3 regions of the Exiguobacterium sp. s7 genome follow, and region 2 is predicted to be linked to each of the others. Evidence: riboswitches for the same ligand, from Rfam matches in the RefSeq annotation. Region 2 holds a riboswitch; each other region holds the start of a gene.
What was found. Region 2 has a riboswitch for thiamine pyrophosphate ahead of tenA (thiaminase II). Riboswitches for the same ligand answer to the same signal wherever they lie in the genome.
Positions count from the first base shown of each region.

Region 1: it holds a riboswitch for thiamine pyrophosphate, as region 2 does, so the genes downstream of both, KNP79_RS04990 (YkoF family thiamine/hydroxymethylpyrimidine-binding protein) here and tenA (thiaminase II) in region 2, are expected to answer to the same signal.
Region 3: it holds a riboswitch for thiamine pyrophosphate, as region 2 does, so the genes downstream of both, thiT (energy-coupled thiamine transporter ThiT) here and tenA (thiaminase II) in region 2, are expected to answer to the same signal.

Region 1 covers NZ_JACSLO010000002.1:469,235-476,581, reverse strand. The annotation lists gene KNP79_RS05010 (DUF1643 domain-containing protein) at 1-433, shown strand, start outside; gene KNP79_RS05005 (energy-coupling factor transporter transmembrane component T family protein) at 449-1,183, opposite strand; gene KNP79_RS05000 (ABC transporter ATP-binding protein) at 1,180-2,511, opposite strand; gene KNP79_RS04995 (ECF transporter S component) at 2,504-3,079, opposite strand; gene KNP79_RS04990 (YkoF family thiamine/hydroxymethylpyrimidine-binding protein) at 3,072-3,665, opposite strand; TPP riboswitch at 3,745-3,845, opposite strand; gene KNP79_RS04985 (GTP-binding protein) at 3,908-5,101, opposite strand; gene KNP79_RS04980 (hypothetical protein) at 5,204-5,467, opposite strand; gene KNP79_RS04975 (SMP-30/gluconolactonase/LRE family protein) at 5,480-6,361, opposite strand; gene rlmN (dual-specificity RNA methyltransferase RlmN) at 6,535-7,347, opposite strand, start outside.
Region 2 covers NZ_JACSLO010000007.1:64,775-72,121, reverse strand. The annotation lists gene KNP79_RS10240 (tetratricopeptide repeat protein) at 1-103, shown strand, start outside; gene KNP79_RS10235 (DUF2194 domain-containing protein) at 85-1,932, shown strand; gene pelF (GT4 family glycosyltransferase PelF) at 1,929-3,347, shown strand; gene pelG (exopolysaccharide Pel transporter PelG) at 3,328-4,776, shown strand; TPP riboswitch at 4,838-4,942, shown strand; gene tenA (thiaminase II) at 5,025-5,699, shown strand; gene thiM (hydroxyethylthiazole kinase) at 5,696-6,484, shown strand; gene thiD (bifunctional hydroxymethylpyrimidine kinase/phosphomethylpyrimidine kinase) at 6,484-7,320, shown strand; gene thiE (thiamine phosphate synthase) at 7,292-7,347, shown strand, end outside.
Region 3 covers NZ_JACSLO010000001.1:202,207-209,553, reverse strand. The annotation lists gene KNP79_RS01070 (DAK2 domain-containing protein) at 1-739, opposite strand, end outside; gene KNP79_RS01065 (Asp23/Gls24 family envelope stress response protein) at 762-1,124, opposite strand; gene rpmB (50S ribosomal protein L28) at 1,378-1,566, shown strand; gene KNP79_RS01055 (thiamine diphosphokinase) at 1,625-2,212, opposite strand; gene thiT (energy-coupled thiamine transporter ThiT) at 2,212-2,784, opposite strand; TPP riboswitch at 2,861-2,961, opposite strand; gene rpe (ribulose-phosphate 3-epimerase) at 2,981-3,637, opposite strand; gene rsgA (ribosome small subunit-dependent GTPase A) at 3,639-4,523, opposite strand; gene pknB (Stk1 family PASTA domain-containing Ser/Thr kinase) at 4,568-6,505, opposite strand; gene KNP79_RS01030 (Stp1/IreP family PP2C-type Ser/Thr phosphatase) at 6,511-7,245, opposite strand; gene rlmN (dual-specificity RNA methyltransferase RlmN) at 7,254-7,347, opposite strand, start outside.

The DNA.
Region 1 (7,347 bases), on a different contig from region 2:
CTTGTCCGGTACGACAACGCAGCGGGCGTATATGCTCATGCGGAACCATCTCGATCAACCGATCCGTGAGATGCGCGTCATCAGCCTCGTCCCAACACTCGCCATCAATGACAATCTGCCGTACGTCGAATCGCAACTCGACGAAGTCAACTTTCATTACGTTGAGGAAACGCTCGACGAGGTCGAGGCGAGCGGAGGTATGATTATCGTCGGCTGGGGCTCTCCGGGACGCTTGATGCATCATGCCACCCCGTATAAGGCGCTCTTTGCCGACCATGAGGCGCATATGTTCTGTATCGGCACGACTTCCAAAGGCGAGCCGCAACAGATTCGTATGGCCAACGAGAACACCGTGCTCGAGGCGTTCAATAACGAATCAATCAAACCGAAATTTAGAATTGTGAAAGAAACGAAACAAGACGACTCCGAGTGAGTCGTCTTGTTTCGTTTATATGCCAATCCATACGCTCACTCCAAACAATAGGAGCAAAAGCGACGCCAACAGAAAGTCGTTCCTGGTGACGGGCACAACCTCGTACGTCGCTCGAGGTTCCCCCGTAAACCCACGTGCTTCCATCGAGAACGCGATTCGTTCCGCTTGGCGGATCGATCCAGCAAGAAGCGGAACGATTAATTTGGGGACGTGGCGGATGTGATCGAGTCTCGTCTCCAAACGTACGCCTCGTAGCGCATGCGTTTCATATAGTTGCATCAGTTCTTTTTTTAGAATCGGAAAGAAACGAAAACCGACGAAGACACTATATGCGATTTTTGGTGACAGCTTTCCTTGTTGCATCAAACTGTAGACGAACCGTTTCGGGTCCGTCGTCAGCGTGAACAGAAGCGACAAGGCTGTGAATGCCAACACACGCAAGGAGAGCGTCGCTGCTAGCATCACATTCTCGTCGGTCACATCATTGCCAAACAGCTTGAACACGACATCTCCGCTTGATTGCTTTCCAAAGACGAGCGTCGTCCACAATGTCCCGAGCGCGGTCAATAAAAATGGGATCATGTACAACCCCCATCTTCTCCAGCTCACAGCAGAGAATAGCGTTTGAAGTGTAACTGTACCGAGAAAAACAGCAAGCGGAGTCCAAGGGTTATACATGAAGGCGAGACCGAACATGAGACATGCCACGGTCAGAAATTTAATCGTCGGGTTCATCTCATGAAATGTCATCGCGATTCCTCCATCAATAAGCCGTGGGTGCGTAGTAATTCTTTTTCATCCCAGAGTGAAGCGTCATATGGCCCACTCAAGTCGCCGTCACACATCAAATAATATGTGTTCGCAATCCGCGCGAAGCTGAGGTCGTGCGTCACAAACAAAATCGTCTGGCCGGATCGTGTTCGTTCGACCATTAAGTCATAGAGCGCACGAAGCGATACCTCGTCTTGTCCGGCAGTCGGTTCATCAAACGCAATCAGTTGTTTATTAGACAGCATCATCACTCCGATGGCGAGCCTTCGTTTTTGACCGTGACTAAGGGAGAGTGGATGGTGGTCACGCACTGATTCGAGCCCGAGCCGCGTTAAGACGTCCTCAATCGGGCGATTATGGCCATATGCAAGTTCTCGGGTCACATCATTCGTAACGAATAGATGCGCCGGTGATTGCGGGACGAGGCCGACTTCACGATGTTTCCGGGCTAGGCTTCGCAGCCATGTCGACTTTCCGCTACCATTTCGACCGAGCACCGCAATGAGATCACCCTCAGCGACCTTTAACTCGCTCGCTGCTAATTGAAATGTTTTTCGTTTTAATTCCGGTATGTGAAATAACATTTCCTTTCCTCGTTCAACTTTAATTGGAGAGAACGCATAATCTGGTCGGACGATGAACGGTCCATCATAGTCGATGCGCCCACTCACGAGCTTTATTTGTCGGTTAAAAAAATCACCCCATATGTATGGCCGATGCTCGATGACGACAACGTTTACGGTCTGTGCGACGCCGTCGAGCCAACGAACGAAATGATGGGCGGTCTCAGGATCGAGGTGAGCGAGCGGCTCATCGAGGAGGAGCCACTCGGGACGGCCAATCAAGGCACAAGCGACGGCAATTTGCTGCTTCTCACCCCCCGATAGGTCATGAATGGTACGGTGACGATAATCGGTCAAATGCAACGCCTCTAACATTGTGGTGACACGGGCCATCATCTCGTCTCTCGCGACGGCAAAGTTTTCGAGCGTGAAAATCAATTCTTCTTCGACCGTCTGCATGACGAACTGACTGTCCGGGTCCTGAAAGACCGTTCCGACGCGCCGGTTCACTTCGCCAGCTTCATACGTATCATAAGAGCGATCGAACAAGTGCAATCTGCCCGTCACGATGCCATCACAATTGTCCGGATAGAGACGATTCATCAAAGCGAGCAATGTTGATTTTCCCGACCCACTTGCCCCTGTAATGACCGTTCTCCCTTTTGTTAGACGTAGTGTGATATCCGTCAAGACATCGCATTTCTTGTTCGGATAACGAAATGTCAGATGTTCTGCCTCAACCATGCATACGGTCCTGTCGCGCGAGAGCATACCCATCAAGCGCGCCCGTCCGAAGCAACAAGTCGCTCAAAATCTTACCGCCCAGACCAGCAATCAACATCCCGCTCGTTGCGCGTAGTGCGAACATCGTAGCCACATATGTCGGACTGAGGGCATTGAGCCCTCCCATGACGTACGTATATGCGAAACTTGTCACAGCAGCACTGAATCCGGCGAGCATGAGCACCCAAAGATCATAGCGTTTATAACCCGTCAAAGCGAACGCCGCTTCGGCGCCGATCCCTTGAACGATCCCGACTAAAATGATGCGCGGTCCGATGGCGTTGCCAATCATCATCTCAATCGTCGCCGCAAGCACTTCGGATAAGAATGCAGCCCCAGGCTTGCGAATGATATAAGCTGCGATAATCGAGACGATGAACCATATCCCAAAAATCCATTCGTAGGCGATTGGTCCAATCAGACCGGCCCACAAGTTCCCAGCATGGACGAACGCCAAATAGACCACCGCGAACACGACCGATAAAATCGACAACAAGACGATTTCTTTTAACTTCCACGATTTAAGCATCCATGCGTCCCTCGTGTGACGGGCTGTTCACGCTGAACGTCACCGTCATGACGACGTGGCTTGTCTTCTGTCGGACGCGATCAAACGTCGCCTCATAGAAAGCGAACACCGGCTCGATGTCCCCATGTATGCCTGAGGCGTAATGCATCGAGTCATTGAAGACACCCCGCTCTTTCGCAAAAGCGATTTCTTCGTAGATGATGTCCATGTAGTTCTCATCACCGAGCGGATAGAGCGCGAACTGTGAAGAGACATATTGCGGACCGACGGGACCATTAAGCGGTTCGCTCGACACAACGAGCACTTCATCTCCGGCCGTATCCCCTGGACACCCGACCGAGAACGTCCCGCTCATCGACACATGTTCCCCTGTCTTCGTCGCGTGTGACAGCACGGTCTTAGCCACATCGAATACATGCTCACTTCGTCCACGGATGACCGTCGACACGTCATCGGTATGTCGCCAGACGTTTTGTAAATCCGTCTCCTTCAACGCCCCTTTGATGATGCTCACGAAATCAGTCGTCATCGGGCTCAGTGTAAAGCGGAAACCGACGATCGGGCTCGTTCCACATTGTTTGTTCATGTTCTATTCCCCCTTATTATGTGTACACAAAAAAGCCGCATCCATGAGAATGCGGCCACTCGTCCAATTTTAATCCATTAGAAAAAGTGCCACACTTCCTCACGCCGGTATTACCCGGATCGAGTCATAAGGGATTGGAGCCATGCTCACATCTCAGCCGAAGCACCCCTAGTGTAGTCCAATGTATGCGGTTGTTCATGCAAGAATCAGTATAGACGACCGCTTTCATTTTGTAAACGGTCTTATGAGAACGTGACGACCTCGTTCCCCGGAAGTGTGTCCCGGAGCGTCGACCAATCCAGCGCCATCTCCTCATCTGTCAGCAGACAGTGATCGAGCTCTTGTTCGATGATGGCTCGATCCATCCGCTGCCCAATCAAGACGAGCTCCGTCTGTCGGTCCCCGTACGGTTCGACATAGTCGGCGGCGAGTTCCGGTTCGGCCGCGAACATGTGACGGCGCTCTTCTTCCGGAAGCGTCGCGAGCCAGCGTCCGGCATGTTCGAGCGTCGAGGCGTAACCCGCTTGTGAAAACAGACAGGCGAGGTCGTTCCGTGAAGCGATCCATAAAAACCCTTTCGCACGGACGATTTCTTCCGGAAACGTCTCAATCCAGGCATGGAGACGCTCCGGGTGGAACGGCCGACGCCGACGGTAGACGAATGAGCTGATGCCATACTCTTCCGTCTCCGGCGTGTGCACATCTGTCTCAAGTTCTTGAATCCACCCGGCCGCATGCATCGCCTGTTCGAAATCGAACAAATTGACATCCAACAGCTCGGTCAATTCCACGTTCGCATGGACAGACGTCAACAGCTTCGCGGTTGGGTTGAGCGCCTTCAACAGTCCGGTCATCTCGCCGAGTTCGGTCTCGGTCACGCGATCCGCCTTGTTCAAGACGATGATATCGGCGAATTCGACTTGGTCGACGAGCAGGTCGACGACTTCGCGGACGTCCGTCGCCTCGATCGCCTGCTTGCGTTCATGGAGCGACTCGCCCGAGTTGAAATCTTTTAAGAACCGAAACGCATCGACGACGGTCACCATCGCATCAATATAGACTCGGCTCGTCAAATCGATGCCGAGGGCGTCATCGGCATATGTAAACGTTTGGGCGACCGGGATCGGCTCTGAGATACCGGACGACTCGATGATGATTCCGTCGAGGTCCCGGTCGTTCGCAAGCTCTGCTACCGCCTCGAGCAGGTCCTCACGGAGCGTGCAACAGATGCAGCCGTTCGATAGTTCGACCAACTTTTCGTCCGTCCTTGAAAAACCGCCCTGTTCAATCAATCGCTCATCGATATTCAACTCGCTCATGTCGTTGACGATGACGGCGTATTTCTTGCCCGTCCGATTGTTCAATATGTGGTTCAATAGTGTCGTCTTACCGCTTCCTAAATAACCGGACAGCACGGTGATCGGGATTCGTCTCATTCTACCCACTCCTAAATCGTAATGATTACTTTTTAGATAATGACGGGTCGGTGACGTCTTGTCAAGAAAAAAACACGCCCGTTTCCGGACGTGTTCTCCTGCCTATTCCTCTAACGCCTTGCGTTCGGCCTCTGAGCGTGGATAGGCGTTCGCCTGCCATTCGGCTCGATAAATCGAGTCGAGCTGGGTCAGACCGACCTCATCCGCGTCCTTGTCGGCATCCACACTCGGCGTCTCATCCCACCGCGGATTCAAATACGTATGATCGTCTTCCCGGTTTGCCTCCAACAGCTTTTGAATCCCGACCCGGGCGACCGCCGCGAGCGCCAAACCGATTCCCGCACGAACGAGCAATCGTTTTACCATCTTCGTACCTCCTTATCGACCAAACCGATAGAGCGGCATCCCTTTCACATCTGTATCAATTTTAAAGACCGACCCTGCGTCCGGATGGGCCTCGAGCGCCGCGTCATCCATTCCTTCGCGCGCCGTCGTGATCGCAAGTTGTTTCAAGTCATCACTGACGAAACAGCATGACGTGACGTTCGGGGCCGGCACGAGCACCTCGAGCACTTTTTCACCCGTCTTCGGGTTCCAGCGCGAGACGCGTCCGCCCGCGAAGTGGGCAATCCATAAAAAGCCGTCCTCATCGGATGTCATGCCGTCCGGGAATCCTTCCTCATCTTTGAAATCGATGACGACTTCCCCATCCCCGAGTGTTCCTGTTTTCAAGTCGAACGGGTATTTGCGGACCGTCTCGGTCGGTGTATCGATATGGTAGAATGTCGAGTGGTCCGGAGACCATGTCAGACCGTTCGACAGCGTCAGTTCACTGAGCATGACCTCGGTCGTGCCGTCACGGTTCAAGCGATAGAGCGTCGCCTCGTTCTCCTCGTCGTTGAGATGAAGCGTCCCGGCAAAGATTCGTCCGTACGGGTCGGCCTTTCCGTCGTTGAAGCGAAGATCCCCTTCCGGGTCATCGAGTTCGACGAGTTTATCGAGTCGCTTCGATCCCTCGTCCCATTCATAAATGCCGTCTTTCAAGCCGACGACGACGCCGTCTGTCACTTTCGGGACCGCAAACCCGATCTGTTGTCCCATATCGAACGATGACAGCTCGTCTTCCTTTTCGTCGTACCACCAAAGTGTGTGTCCTTCGATGTCGACCCAATAGAACCGTTTCAGTTCAGCATCCCAACACGGGCCTTCCCCAAGTGTATTTCTGACTCGAATCCATAACGCAGCGTTTACTGTCTCCATTGAATTGCCTCCACTCTCTACATTGATTTCAACTGACTATTCCCTGAGCGGACGAGGTCTATTCAAGATTTTTCAAAATCGTTCCGCAGAGTTAGGGGCGATGTCCGTCTTTCCTTCACCGGAGCGGCTCTATGAAAAAAAACTCCTTGAATCATTCGATTCAAGGAGTCCACTTATTTCGCACCTTCGACGTTCATATGTTTACTGCGCAACTGGCCGCATGCCGCATCGATGTCAGTCCCGTGCTCAAGGCGGACACCGGTGTTGATGCCACGCTTCTTCAAGACATCATAGAACGCCATGATGTCCTCCGAGGTACTGCGCTCGTATTGGATATGCTCGTTGACCGGGTTATACGGGATCAAGTTGACGTACGACTTGTCCTTAATATCGTCGATGAGCGCCGCCAATTCCTCGGCGTGCTCCGGTAAATCGTTCACTTTCGACAGGAGAATATATTCGAACGTGATTCGTTTGTTCGTCTTCTCGACGTAATACCGGATGGCCGGCATGAGCTTGTCGAGCGGGAACGCCCGGTTGATTTTCATGATTTGCGTCCGCAGCGCGTCGTTCGGCGCATGGAGCGACAGCGCCAAGTTGATGCGCAAATCGAGGTCCGCGAACTTGTAAATCTTGTCGGCGAGTCCGCTCGTCGAGACGTTGATTTTACGCGGCGCGATCGCGAGACCGCGCTCGTCCTTGACGACACGCAAGAAGTCGACCAAGTTGTCAAAGTTATCGAACGGTTCGCCGATCCCCATGACGACGATATGGCTGACCCGGGCCCCTTCGCCGACTTCGTCCAAGTAGTGTTGAACGGTCATGATTTGTTCGACGACTTCGCCCGCCGTCAAATCACGTGTCTTCTTCAAGAGACCGCTCGCACAGAAGCTGCAGCCGATATTGCACCCGACCTGCGTCGTCACACAGACCGAACGGCCGTACTTATGTCGCATGAGCACAGTCTCGATATAGTGCCCGTCGTG
Region 2 (7,347 bases):
GTTTATGATGCAGACCCAATTCTCACTGGAGGACGTACCGTATGAGTACCGACTGTTGTTTGAAGAATGGAGTGACACGACATCATGGAAAAACGAACTGTAATCTCATTCTCGCTCTTCATCGTCTTATTTTTAGTCGTCGTCGGTGCGATTCAATACTTACGGATCCACTCGCTACACACGTTGTTGCCAAACGTCGCCGAGCAACAGATGAACATCGACCAGTTGAAGAGTGATGCCTCGGCAAAAGCGGGTGAGCATCAGCTTCAAGTTTATCTCGTCCGGGATGAAGGTGATTTGGCGGTCGAAACGGCAGACAACCTGCTGTACGGTCTGCAGTATGCGAAACTTGACGTTCGCGAAGTGAACCCAGGCGCCGTCGGATCGATTGCGCCATCTCCATACACCATCATCATTTTCACGGGTGAAGATACGACAAGATGGCCGTTCGTGGAAATGAAACGTTATGTCGAACAAGGCGGGAACCTCGTCTTTGCGAATCGGTTTAAAGATCCGGCATGGAACGCGTTGACCGGAATTGAAGAAATCGGTGAGTATGTGCCGGATGTATACGGCTTGAATTTCGAGGAGTCGATTTTTCCGGGCTATGTCGACTTGAATCCACCAGACGACTTATTTGTCCATAGCGTCGTCGATTTTGCGATTGCAGACGAGGCCAACGTCATGTTGTCAGCTGAAGGTTTCCCAATCCTTTGGGAATACGAAGTCGGTGAGGGAAACGTCCTTTATTGGAATACGACAATCACCAACCAAAAGATGATCCGCGGTCTGTTCGTGCAGACGCTCGGCACGATGCCGCCGGCGTTCGTCACAGCACAAGCAGCGATCAAGCTCATGTACATCGATGATTTCCCGGCACCGGTCATGGACGGGAAAATGAAAGACGTGTCCTCGACCCCGCTCGATAAATCGGTCAAAGACTTCTTCGCCGAGGATTGGTGGGAAGATATGGTCGATTTGGCGAAAGATGACGATTTGATTTACACGGGTGCCATGATCGGGACGTATGAAGAGGAGATGGAGCTCGTCGACGAACAGTTGATCAAACGGGGTGAGTTCCCAATGCTCTACTTCGGTCGCAAATTGATCGCCCACGGTGGGGAAATCGGACTCCATGGCTATAACCACCAGTCGCTCGTCACGGCCGATGAACCGATTGACCCGACGTACGGGTACATCCCCTGGCAAGATAAAGACGAGATGAAACGGTCATTGCTTCAAGCCGAGTCCGTGTTTGAGAACTATTTCCCGGCCGAGACGCTCAAGTCATATGTCCCGCCGTCGAACGCGCTCAACCGGACTGGGGTCGATGCGATCGCCGAAGCGTTGCCAGAACTGCGCACGATTGCTTCGCTCTACACGGGGGAGCCGGAGAGCGGAGACTTCGTCCAAGAATTCGAATTTGATGCGACGCATCCGAACTTGTACCATTTCCCGCGTGTGACAAGCGATTACGGGGAAGAGCGCGGATCGATTTTTCAAATAGTCGATGCAATCGCCAACTTCGGTGTGTTTTCCCACTTCATTCACCCGGATGATGTCATCGACCCCGACCGGGCCTTCGGTCGGGATTGGGATACGATGTTCGCGAGTCTTCGCAAAATCGTCCATGACGTGAAAGATCAATATCCGCACCTCGAGGCATATACGCAACACTACGCGACCGAAAAGATGATCACATACCAACAAGCTGATTTGAACGTCACGTTTGATGAGTCGACCGTCTATTTGGCCGGGGAAGGTCTCGTCAACCCCTCTCATTTCACGATTCGCCTCAAACCAGGCCAATCACTTGAGACGGGAGAGTTTGACTTTGGGACGGTCGAACAATGGGAAGCCGACCGTCCGCTCTACCTTGTCAAACTGACATCGGCGAACGCTGAAATCGCCATCAAGGGGGAAGCGCAATGAGAATCGGACTCGTATTAGAGGGCAGTTATCCATACGTGAGCGGAGGCGTCTCAAGTTGGACGCAGACGTTGATTGAGGCGATGCCCGAAGTGTCGTTTGAAATCATTTCGATTCAACCGACCGAGAAGCGTCCGGAAGAGATGAAATATGTGTTCCCACCGAACGTCTCCGGCATCACCCATCTATATTTGAGCGACGTGGGCGAGCGGGCGAAAGGGCGATTAAAGTGGGGCGCTGAGGACGAACAGAACGTATCGGACTGGCTCATGTTGAAAAGTCCGAACCGGCATGCGCTTCGTTTGCTTGGGAAAGAAGTGCCTTCAAGTCAGGCGTTTTTCGCAAGCGAGTTCTTTTGGAAAAATGTCAAGGCGGCCTACGCCGAGGAAATGAACGGGGGTTCGTTCATCGACTATTTCTGGATGTGGCAGAGTATGTACACTCCGATTTTACGGGTGCTCCATCAACCGCTCCCGAAAGTCGACCTCGTTCATTCCGTGTCAACGGGTTATGCCGGTGTGGTCGCGTCCTACATGAAGGAGACGCAAGGGATTCCGTTCATCTTGACGGAGCACGGCATCTACTCGCGGGAACGCGAGGAGGAAATTTTACAGTCGTATTGGATTCCGGCGCCGTATAAGCCGAGGTGGGTCCGTTTCTTTCACCATTTGTCGCGTGAGGCCTATAACGCGGCCGATGAGATCATCACCTTGTTCGAGCGGAACCGCGAATATCAGGAGTGGATTGGCGCCCCGAGCGAGAAGACGAAAATCATCGCCAACGGCATCGCCGATCGACAAATCCAGGCGACGGTCGATCGCCCTGAGCACGATCTCTTTCAAATCGGGGCCATCGTCCGCTTGGTGCCAATCAAAGATTTGAAGACGATGATTTACGCCGCCAAGATTTTGCAGGAGCGGCATCGTCTGTTCAAACTGACGATCATGGGACCGCTCGATGAGGATGAAGAATATGCGGAAGAGTGCCGTCTGCTCATCGAACAGAGCGGACTGAACGATTATGTCGAGCTTGTCGGAAAGGTTGATGTCCAAGCCTATTTGCCGAAGTTTGATTTACTTCTGTTGACGAGTATCTCGGAAGGTCAACCGCTCGCGATTCTTGAAGGAATGGCAGCCGGCATCCCGTGGGTCGCGACCGATGTCGGGGCTTGTTCCGAGCTCCTGTACGGCCGAGAAGACGACCCGTTCGGTCCAGCCGGATTTATCGTGCCCCCGGTTCATCCGGAAGCGGTCGCGGACAAGGTCGAGTGGATGATGGATTATCCGCAGGAGCGGATGCGTTTCGGTAAGAACGGGCGGGAGCGGGTCCGTCAATACTATCGTCTCCAACAAGTCGTGGACCGCTACAAAGCCATCTATGAAACGAGGAGGGAACAGTATGGCGGGCATCGGGTTTAAGCTGCAGAAGTTGTTCCAAGAAGACTACTATTCGTCCAGGTTGAAGGCGTACACGTTCTCGGGCCTCGTCACATCCGGACCGTGGTTGATCGTCATCTTGGTCGTCGGGACGATTCAATGGTTGGCGTTCCAAATGCCGACGTTATCGCTCGCCGAACGGACGCTTTTCATGATCTCGGTCTCGTACGCGTTCATCTTCTCGCAAATCTTGTTCAGCTTCCAACAGCTCGTCGTCACCCGATATGTGGCGGACTTGTTTTACGAGAAGAAGGCACATGAGATTTTCCCGGTCTTCACCGGGATGCTCAAAGTGACGATCCTCGCCGCGACGATTCTGTACAGTATCTTTTGGCTATTGTCGCCGCTCGATTTTCTGTACAAACTGACGTTGTTCGTTTTATTCATGACGATCAATGTCATCTGGGTCATGTTCTTGTTCTTGAGTGCCGCCAAGTATTATCAAGCGGTGGCCTATAGCTTCTTGCTGGGCGGACTCATCTCGGTCGGGAGCGTCTATGCGATTAGCCGTCTCATGGTCAATCCGTCGAGTCTCGAGCTGTTGCTCGGTTTCACGGTCGGGATGATTGTGACGTTGTTCGGGTTGTTCTTCGCGATGCTCCGGACGTTCCCGCTCCGTTACGCGGTGAAAGAGTTCTCGTACTTCAAGTACTTCGACCGCTATCCAGACTTGTTCGCCATCGGCGTGTTGTACGTGCTCGGGATTTGGGTCACGAATTTCATCATCTGGTTCGGTGAAGGACGTGTGATCGTCGCGGACTCGTTCTTGTTCAACCCGTATTATGACACGGCCATCTTTTGGTCGTACTTGACGATCATCCCGACGCAACTCCTGTTCGTCGTCGCCGTCGAGACTCGGTTTTATGAGCGCTACCGTACGTTTTATGGATTGATTAACTACGGCGGGGCGCTCCATCAAATCGAGAAAGCGAAACAGACGATGACGTCGGTGCTGAAAAATGAGTTGATTCGACTCGCGCGGAGCCAAGGCGTCGTGACGTTGTTCGCCATCCTCATGGCAGGCGTGTTCGTCAGTTGGATCGGCGTCCCGGATGAGATCGGTCAAATCTTTCGGATGACGACGCTCGCGGCGTTCGCGAACGCGATGATTCTCATCTTGACGTTGTTGTTGCTCTATTTCGAGGATCGACGCGGGGCATTGTTCGTCAACATCTCGTTCTTCACGTTGAATGCGTTGTTCACGCTCTTGCTCTTGCCGCGCGGCATCGATTGGTACGGCGTCGGCTTTGCCGTCAGCACGACAATCACGTTCTTCTTGGCCGGCCTGCGTTTGATCTATTACATGGGCAAAGTCGATTATTACGTGTTCGCGGCCTCGAATCGACGCAAGCTTGGTACCGAACGGTTCTCCCAAATGGGGACGTTGTTGAACCGTCACTTCTCGCGATAAAGGGTTTTCAACAAAGATAAAGACTGATATGATGTGGTCGTAGACGACCGAATTTCATAATGTTTACCACTAGGGGAGTCGCGTGACGCGGCTGAGATGGACGAGGTCCAGACCCTTTGAACCTGATCTAGTTCACGCTAGCGTAGGGAAGTGGGCGAACCGATTGTTCTCGTACACTTTGTGTAAATCCGACGCCGCTTCCGTTATGGGAGGCGGCGTCTTTTTTTATAACAAAGGAGGAGACATGAATGACATTCACCGCACATCTTCGACAAGAGGCCGATGCCTTGTTTCAAGCCAGCTTTGACCATCCGTTCGTCCGCGAGCTCGGAACGGGTGAACTCGACGAGGCGAAATTTCGGCATTACGTCATGCAAGACTCATATTATTTGAACCAGTTCTCCAAAGTGCAGGCGAAAGGCGCGACCCTCGCCCCGAACATGGAAGTAGCGAGCCGCTTTTTGACGCACGCGCTTCATACGATTGAAGCGGAGCATGCGTTGCACCGTGAGTTTTTCACCTTGCTCAACGTGACGGAGGCGGAGTGGGCGACGTTTGAGCCGGCCCCGACGGCTTACGCCTATGCGCTCCATATGCAACAGGCCGGTCCGACGCTCGGTGATGTGCTCGCGTCGATTTTGCCGTGCTACTGGGTCTATTATGAGATCGGGGAGCGATTAAAAGATGCGACACCCGATCATCCGATTTATGCGACGTGGATTGCGACGTACGGTTCGGAATGGTTCCGCGATCTCGTCGAGGAACAGCTTGAACGGCTCGACGTGCTCGCCGGACAAGCGACAGCGGAAGAACGGGTCCGGTATCAACAGCTGTTCTTGAAGAGTTGTTATTATGAGCATGCGTTTTGGGAAATGGCGTGGACGCTCGAGTCGTGGGATTTACCGGCGGGGGTGACACGATGAAGCGCGACTTATGGGACAAAGTCAGAGCCGAACGGCCACTCATCCATAACATTACGAATATCGTCGTCGCTAACTTTTCGGCGAACGGGTTGCTCGCCATCGGCGCTGCGCCGGTGATGGCGTCAGCCGTCGAAGAAGTCGCGGACATGGCGTCTGCGAGCGATGCGCTCGTACTCAATATCGGCACACTCGATGCGACGACGGAACGTACGATGATTCGAGCCGGACAGGCGGCGAATGAATCGAGCCGGCCGGTCGTCTTCGATCCGGTCGGTGTCGGGGCGACCGCGTTTCGACGTGACGTCGCTACATCCATTTTGCAACACGTCCGCGTGACGGTCATCCGAGGCAATGCCGGAGAAATCGCGACATTGATTGGTCTCGACGCGGCGGCGCGCGGCGTGGACGCTGGGGAAACGCGGGTTGATTTGAATCACATCGCACGCGCGGCGGCACGACGCTACAACTGTGTCGTTGCCGTGACCGGAGAGACGGATGTCGTCAGCGACGGGGACGCGACGATTGAAATCAAAGGCGGCACCGCAGCAATGGCCCGGACGACAGGGACCGGTTGTTTACTCAGTGCGGTCGTCGGTGCGTTCCTTGCGGTCGAATCCGACGCGTTGACGGCCACGGCGACAGCGCTCGCCGGATATGCGCGGTGCGGCGAACTGGCTACCGCTTTGGCGGATGGACCGGGCGACTTCCCCGTTCATTTCTTGAATGAACTCGGCAAGATGACAGCCGTCGAGTTGCCGAGCGACCGCATTGAGGTGGTGTCATGATGCGGCCGCAAGTATTGACGATTGCCGGTTCGGACTCTGGCGGGGGAGCAGGAATCCAAGCCGATTTGAAGACGTTTCAAGAGCTAGAGGTGTTCGGGACGAGCGTTCTGACGGCCGTCACCGCTCAAAATACGCACGGGGTGCATGGGGTCGAAGCGGTGTCGCCGGAACTCATCACGCAACAACTCGATGCAATCGGTTCGGACTTTTCGATCGCAGCATGTAAGACCGGGATGTTATTTGATGCGGCGCGCATCGAGGCGGTCGCTACCGGGGTGAAACGTCATGTCTTCAACCGACTCGTCGTCGACCCGGTCATGATTGCGAAAGGAGGGGCCCCGCTTTTACAGGACACGGCGGTCGATGCGCTCAAGACCTCCTTGTTGCCACTCGCGACAGTCGTCACACCGAACGTGCCGGAAGCGGAAGTGCTGACCGGGTTGACGATTCGATCGTTTAATGATCGTCTCGAGGCGGCTCGGCGGATGTTAGCGTACGGCGTGCGCGCGGTTATTTTAAAAGGCGGCCATCTCGAAGGTGAAACTGCCGAAGACTTGATCATGATGGAGTCGGAAGTGTTCCTTCTCTCGGCCCCGCGCATCCAGACGAGCGATACGCACGGTACCGGTTGTACATTTTCGGCGGCGCTTACAGCGGAACTTGCCAAAGGTCGTTCTATCATGGAGGCGGCGGTGACGGCGAAGCGGTTCATTCAAAGCGCCATCACCCATGGCCTCGAGATCGGCGCCGGACACGGACCGACGAACCATTGGGCATATGTGGCGTATGGAGAGGAGGGTGTGACGATTGAATCCATCAAGGCGGGCACTCGCTGAACAGTTGCGGCTTTACTTCGTATGCGG
Region 3 (7,347 bases), on a different contig from region 2:
TGATTTCCGTGCAATAACCGAACTCGATGTCTTCGGTCGACATGAATCCTTGCGCGGCGTGGGCATGATGTTCGGCTTCGATGAGCGCATCCATGACCGGTGCATGTGGCTTCTCGAGCTCTTTTCCTTCGAGGCTCGCAAGGAACCCTTCATAAATAACGAGCAAGCCTTGGCCGCCCGAATCGACGACGCCGACTTCTTTCAAGACCGGCAATAAGTCCGGCGTCCGCTCGAGTGAAGCTTTCGCTTCCACGATCACACGTTCCATGAACTCGTTGAAGTCGCTCGTCGACTCTGAAGCACGGAGCGCTTCGTCGGCCGCTTCACGAGCAACCGTCAAAATCGTTCCTTCAACCGGTTTCATAACCGCCTTGTATGCCGTGTCGACACCACGTTTCAATGCCTCGGCGAAATCGACTGTCGACACTTCGGTCTTTCCTTCGATCGCTTTACCGAAGCCACGGAACAATTGGCTTAAAATAACACCGGAGTTCCCGCGTGCCCCCATCAAGAGACCACGTGCAAACTTCGATGAGACGTCAGCGATATTTGCCGTGTTGAGTGCGGCCACTTCCTTCGCACCCGATGTCATCGTCAAATTCATGTTCGTCCCCGTGTCGCCATCCGGCACCGGGAAGACGTTAAGCGAATCTACATAATCCGCATTCTGGCTCAAGTTGGCCGCACCGTTCGCGACCATGTTCGCGAACACCAATCCATCTAAACGTTTTAAACCCACACCAAATCCTCCTTCGTTCTCGTCAGTCATTCGTCAGACGAACGCCTTGTACGAATATGTTTACCGACGAAACGTTTAATCCTAAAGTTTCACCGAGCGTGTATTTTACACGGCTTTGCACGTTATATGCGACTTCCGACACTTTCGTCCCGTAGCTCACAATGATGTGCATGTCGATATGTACGTCTTCTCCATCTTGACGTACGACCACGCCTCGGGCGTAGTTTTCACGCTTCAATAGTTCTGCAATCCCGTCTTTCAATTGAGCTTGAGACGCCATTCCCACAACGCCGAAACATTCCATCGCCGCACCGCCTGCGAGTGTTGCGACCACGTCGTTCGTGATGTCAATATTGCCATATGTTGTCTTCATTTCAATTGCCATATGGAGTAGCCTCCTTCATTCGGAATGATTCCTTCACTACATTCTACAATAAGTACCTAGTTATTAAAAGAACCTGCTCCATAAACTCGGTCAATTGTAGCCGTAACCCTCATTCATTATTAAAATCCTTTCCAGTAATGTCAAGTTTTTTTCTTGTCATCCTATGATTTTCTAGTTGCATCGTGAAAAAACCCGTGCTAATATAAACGAGTGTCTATTAGGACGAACCCACATAAAAAAGGAGGGGAAACGCATGGCACGTAAATGCTACGTAACAGGTAAATCACCTAAATCAGGTAACAACCGTTCGCACGCACTCAACAAGACAAAACGCACTTGGGGTGTAAACGTACAAAAAGTTCGTATTCTCGTTGACGGTAAACCTAAACGAGTTTGGGTTTCAGCTCGCGCTCTTAAATCAGGTCTCGTTGAACGCGTATAATTTTTATACACGAACGAAATAAATCCCAGCGGCATTCGCCGATGGGATTTTTTTGTGTTCATTTTTTGACATACAGCACGAGGACCATACCTTCGTGCACGATCAAATCCGCTGATTCGCCGGCCCACTCGTTCGAAATCGTGAGCGCCTCATGGCTGACGACATCGTGACGGTCGAGCGGATATTTGACGCCGCGGATTGACACGTTCGCCCGCTTCCACGGGATGAGCGACAAATAATGATCGGCTTGACGTGGGAGCTCGTGACGCCCAGCTCCAACAAGACGAACGGTTTGCCCGGACGTGAACAAACGCATCTCTGGATATGCCTCGAGCAGCCCAATATTGCCGAGCGTCATGTCGAGGCGTCCACCGAGAGCGCCGTACACAAGCATCTCCGTCGCCCCGTGTCCACGGGCCGCCTCGAGCGCAATCTCGAGGTCGGTCACGTCTTTTTCAGATGGATAACGGACGGCGTCGATCGGCACTTCGCCCGTGAAGGAATCGAAATCGCCGACGACGAGATCCGGGTTCAGCCCGTGGTTCAACAGTGTCTCGTACCCCCCGTCGACGCCGATGATGTAATCGACGTCACGCGGGAGTCCCGAGATTGGTTCCGGGCTGGCCGCCACAATCAACACCCGCATTAGCGGAGACCCCGGGTCGCAAGCGTGGCGAAACGTGGTGCCGAGACGAACAAGAGAACGAGGACGACGGCCGACACGAGGAAGGACGGCAACATATACGTCATGTTATAAGCGAACGAATAGGCGACGACCGGCCCTTCCGCGTACTCGGCGAAGAACACGATCCCTGATAAGACGTGGGCGCCGTAGCGAAGCAAAGAACCGAGGAGCGCCCCGAGCACCAAGTAGGCGACGAGCGTCTTTTTTGCCTCGTCCTTGGCGGCCCGTTTCACTTGACCAGCGAACAGTCCGGCCATCCCGACGACACCGTAAGCGAACGTGTAGTCGAGCAGGAACTGGACCGGTGTGAAGATGTAAGCCCCGAACAGCAGTTGCAGCGTTCCGACGAGCGCTCCTGTCGCCAGTCCGCCTTTTAATCCATGGCGGTACGCCATCACAAAGATCGGCAACATCGCCAGGCTGATCGATCCGCCCTGCGGCATCCGGAACGGGATGAGCAAATCAAAAATCAAGCCGAGTGCGGCGAACAATGAGATTTCAATGAGCGCCTGTAGTTTTAAACGTTGTTTCATCTTATTCCCTCCTTATTATATGAGCGAACGACAAAAAGCAGCATGACGTAAACGCCATGCTGCTATCGAGTAGCAACGTGCATTTTCGCCACATCCCTACGTCCGTGTGAACGGAACAGGTTCAAAGGGTTAGCAAATGCCTCTCAGCCACAGAATGTGACACCCCTTGCGACAATATTTGTTGTTCTATCGACGATTATACACGAGAAGCGTGACGAATGCTATCGATTGCGTCTTTATAGCTCGGCTCGTTATAGATGGCCGAGCCGGCCACGAGCACATCAGCGCCAGCGTCGATGCATAATTTCGCCGTCTCAGCGTTGACACCGCCGTCGATCTCGATTTCAAAGTCGAGACGACGCGCTTGGCGCATCTCGCTCAGCGCCGCGATTTTCGGGACGACCGATTCGATGAATGCCTGGCCCCCAAAGCCAGGGTTCACCGTCATGAGGAGCACCATGTCGACGTCACCGAGCACGTGTTCAATCGATGACAGCGGCGTATGCGGATTCAAGACGACACCACACTTGGCGCCGGCCGCTTTGATTTGTTGCAACACGCGATGCAAATGATTCGTCGCTTCAACATGAACCGTGACGATATCCGCCCCGGCCTTGATGAAATCTTCGACGAACCGTTCGGGCTGGTCGATCATCAAATGGACGTCTAACACCATGTCCGACTTTTTCCGTAAGCTCGCTAACACCGGTAGGCCGATTGAAATGTTCGGGACGAATTGACCGTCCATGACGTCAAAATGGATATAATCCGCTCCGGCCTCTTGGACCGCCTTCACTTCTGCCTCTAAATTGGCGAAGTCCGCCGCTAAAATCGATGGTGCAATTTTAATCATGTCAGTACCTCCGTTGTCTATCGTTTAACTCTGCCATAAACGTAACATAATTCTCATAGCGGGTGGAAGCGATTTCTCCCGCCTCGACGGCCGCTTTGACGGCACAACCTGGTTCGTTCAAATGGGCACAACCGCGGAATTTACAGTCATCATGCCGCTCGACGAACTCAGGGAAACACCAGCGCATCTCTTCGACTTCGAGTTCTTCTGGGAACTCGAGGCTCGAGAAACCAGGCGTATCGGCCACGAGCCCGTCAGCGAGCGTGATCAGCGTGACGTGACGCGTCGTGTGCTTACCGCGCCCAAGTGATTTCGAGATCTTCCCGGTCGCAAGTTCAAGCTCAGGTGCGACCGCGTTCAAGAGCGAACTCTTACCGACCCCGGTCTGTCCGGCGAACACACTCGTCTTCTCCTTAAACGACCCGCGGATTTTTTCGATCCCCGACCCGTCCTCGGTCGACGTCTCGATGACCTCATAGCCGATGGAACGATATAAAGCCGCTGCTTCATGAATCTTCTCCCGTTCCGACTCCGTCAACAAATCCATCTTCGTCAAAACGATAATCGGATGGACTTGCTTCGACTCGATCAAGACGAGGAAACGGTCGAGCAGATGGAACGAGAACGCCGGCTCTTTTACCGAGAATAACAAGAACGCTTGATCGATGTTGGCAATCGGCGGGCGGACGAGATGGTTCGACCGCTCGTCAACAGCCAATATATAACCGGTACCATCCCCTTGGTCTTGGATGTCGACATCGTCACCGACGACCGGCGAGATGTTCCGGTTGCGGAAATTGCCGCGGGCGCGACAACGGATCTCTTGTTTTTCTTCCGTCATGACGTCATAAAATCCGCCTTGTAATCGAATAATCGTACCTTTCATTCCATTCCCTCCTTAGAAAAAGAGGCGACGCGCACGCCACCTCTTCATTGTGAATCTTTTGCTTGTGCGTAAGTCACCGTATCCGTGCGAACGACTTCGCCGTCGACTTCAATCGTCGCGGTTCCGACTTCGTCCGGTGCGATGACGAGCGTATACGAGTAAGTCGTTGTCTCCGTTATCTTATCACGCAACACCTCGACTTCGCCACGGGCGTCGACCGTCCGAATGACGACTTCGAGTGCCTCGGCTTCTTCGCCTTCAGCGGGCGGCTCGATTTCGACGTTGACTTCCCGTTCAATCGAGACGTCCGTCGGTTCGACCCCTTGTGACACGATGACGGTCAGTTCCGTCCCCGGGTCGACTGCCGTACCGGCCGTCGGGAGTTGACGGATGATTTGATTCGCAGGAACGCTCGTTGAATACTCATCACGTTTGACGATTTTCAAGCTATTCTGTTCGGCATACGTTGTCGCTTCCTCGAACGTATAGCCCGCCAAGTTGGCGAGTTCGATTTTATTGCTGCCGGTCGAGACGACGAGCGTCACCGTCTCTTCAGATGGGACGACCTCGTTGCCTGGGGCGATCGATTGGGAGATGACATCCCCGCTATCGACCGTCTCGGATGCCTCCGACTGAATCTCGATATCCGTGAACTCAAGATCTTTGAGCGTCCGCTCGGCCGACGACTGGGACAGTCCTTCAACATCCGGCATCTCGACCGTCTCTTTTCCGGCCGAGACGACGATCGTCACGGTCGTCCCACGTTTCGGCTTCCGCCCGGCTTGCGGTGTCTGCGAGATGACGTCGCCAGCGGCGATGTTGTCACTTGCCCGTTCAGTTGCCTCGACGACAAAACCGGCCGTTTCGAGCTCGGTCGTCGCCTCGTCGCTCGTCATGCCGATGACGTCCGGGACGACGGCACGGGACATCTCGTCAGCGATGACGTAAGCCCCAATCCCGCCACCGATCAACAGGAGCGCAAGCAAGAGCCAAAGCCACCACTTCTTCTTCCGTTTCGGTTTGTCTTTCACGGGTTCACTTGCTGCGACCGGTTGCTCCGGCGCCTCTTTGACGTTTGGCTCATCCGGTACGACCGGCGCCATGACGAGCGTCTGATCAAACGCATCTTGCTCAGCATTCGACCGCTTCGGTTCATTCGCACGTTCTGAATCAAGTGACGTCATGCAATCTTTTTTGAACGCGGCGACCGAGGCATGACGTGCGCCCGGTGACTTCGCGAGCGCCTGCATAATACAGTTCTCGAGCGCTTGCGGGATGTTCGGGTTCAAATCCATCGGTCGAATCGGGTCGTCTTGCAGATGCTGCAACGCGACGGCGACCGGCGTCTCGCCGATGAACGGCACCCGGCCGGTCACGAGTTCATAGAGCACGGCGCCGAGCGAATAAATATCTGACTTCTCATCGGCGAACTTTCCGCGCGCTTGCTCCGGGGAAAAGTAGTGGACCGACCCGAGGACCGACATCGTATGGGTCAGCGTCGCGTTCGACATGGCCACCGCAATCCCAAAGTCCGTCACTTTGACGTTGCCGCTCTGATCAATCATCATGTTTTGCGGTTTGATGTCCCGATGAATGATTCGATTCGCATGGGCATGGTCGATCGCATCACAAATCTGTCCCATGATGCGAAGCGCCTCGTCGACAGATATGTACTCTTCTTGCAAATATTGTTTCAGCGTCATCCCGTCGACATGTTCCATGACGATGTAATAGATGTCGCGTTCGTCTCCGACGTCGTAAATGGCGACGATATTCGGATGGTTCAGACTCGTCGCCGCATGGGCTTCTCGTTCAAACCGGCGTATAAATTGTTCATTATGCGAGAATTCAGATCGCAACACCTTGATGGCGACGGTTCGGTTTAAAATCTCATCGTGAGCCCGGTAGACATTTGCCATGCCGCCGCTGCCGATTTGCTGTTCGATCCGATAACGATCGTTGATTCGTTCTCCACTTCGCATCGGATTCATCCTCTCTTTCTATCTGTGAACTGGACGAGGGCAACAGTGATGTTGTCACTCCCACCCAAACGGTTGGCTCGATCGATCAATTGATCCGCCTTGACGTCCACCGAGACGGAACGTTCCAAGACTTGCTTGATCTCGTCATCGGTCAAATGCGTCGTCAAGCCGTCCGTACAGATTAAAATCGTGTCAAACTCGGGTTCGGCAAACACTTGCAGATCAGGTTCGACATGCTCTTTCGAGCCGATCGCACGGGTGATGATATTACGTTTCGGGTGGACGCGCATCTCTTCCTCGGTCAACTCCCCGAGCTGCTTCAACACGTTCACGTAGGAATGGTCTTCTGTCAACTGCTGAAGTTTATCGTCACGCAAGGCATACACACGACTATCCCCAACGTGGACGATGACAATCGTCTCGTCGTGCCAGCAGACACCGGCGATCGTCGTCCCCATCATGAGCAGGTTCGCTTGTTTCGAGAAGTCGAGCACTTGCTCATTGGCCAGTTCCACGTTGTGGCGAAACCAATTCTCCATCTCCATCGGTGAGGCCGGAAGCGTCGGGAAGGCACGACGAAACTGCTCGATGACGAGCTGACTCGCGACCTCCCCGGCTTCATGCCCTCCCATACCGTCGGCCACGAGTGCGATCCCGGCGTGCTCGTCCCCTAAAATCAAGACGGCATCCTCGTTTTGCGCTCTCACTTGCCCCCGGTCGGTTCGGTATGCTAATTCCATCTTCCTGATTACCTCGTTTCTTGTTCGCGCTCCTTCGCTCGAAGCTGCCCACAAGCCGCATCGATATCCGAACCTTGTTCGCGACGAATCGTCACGTTCACT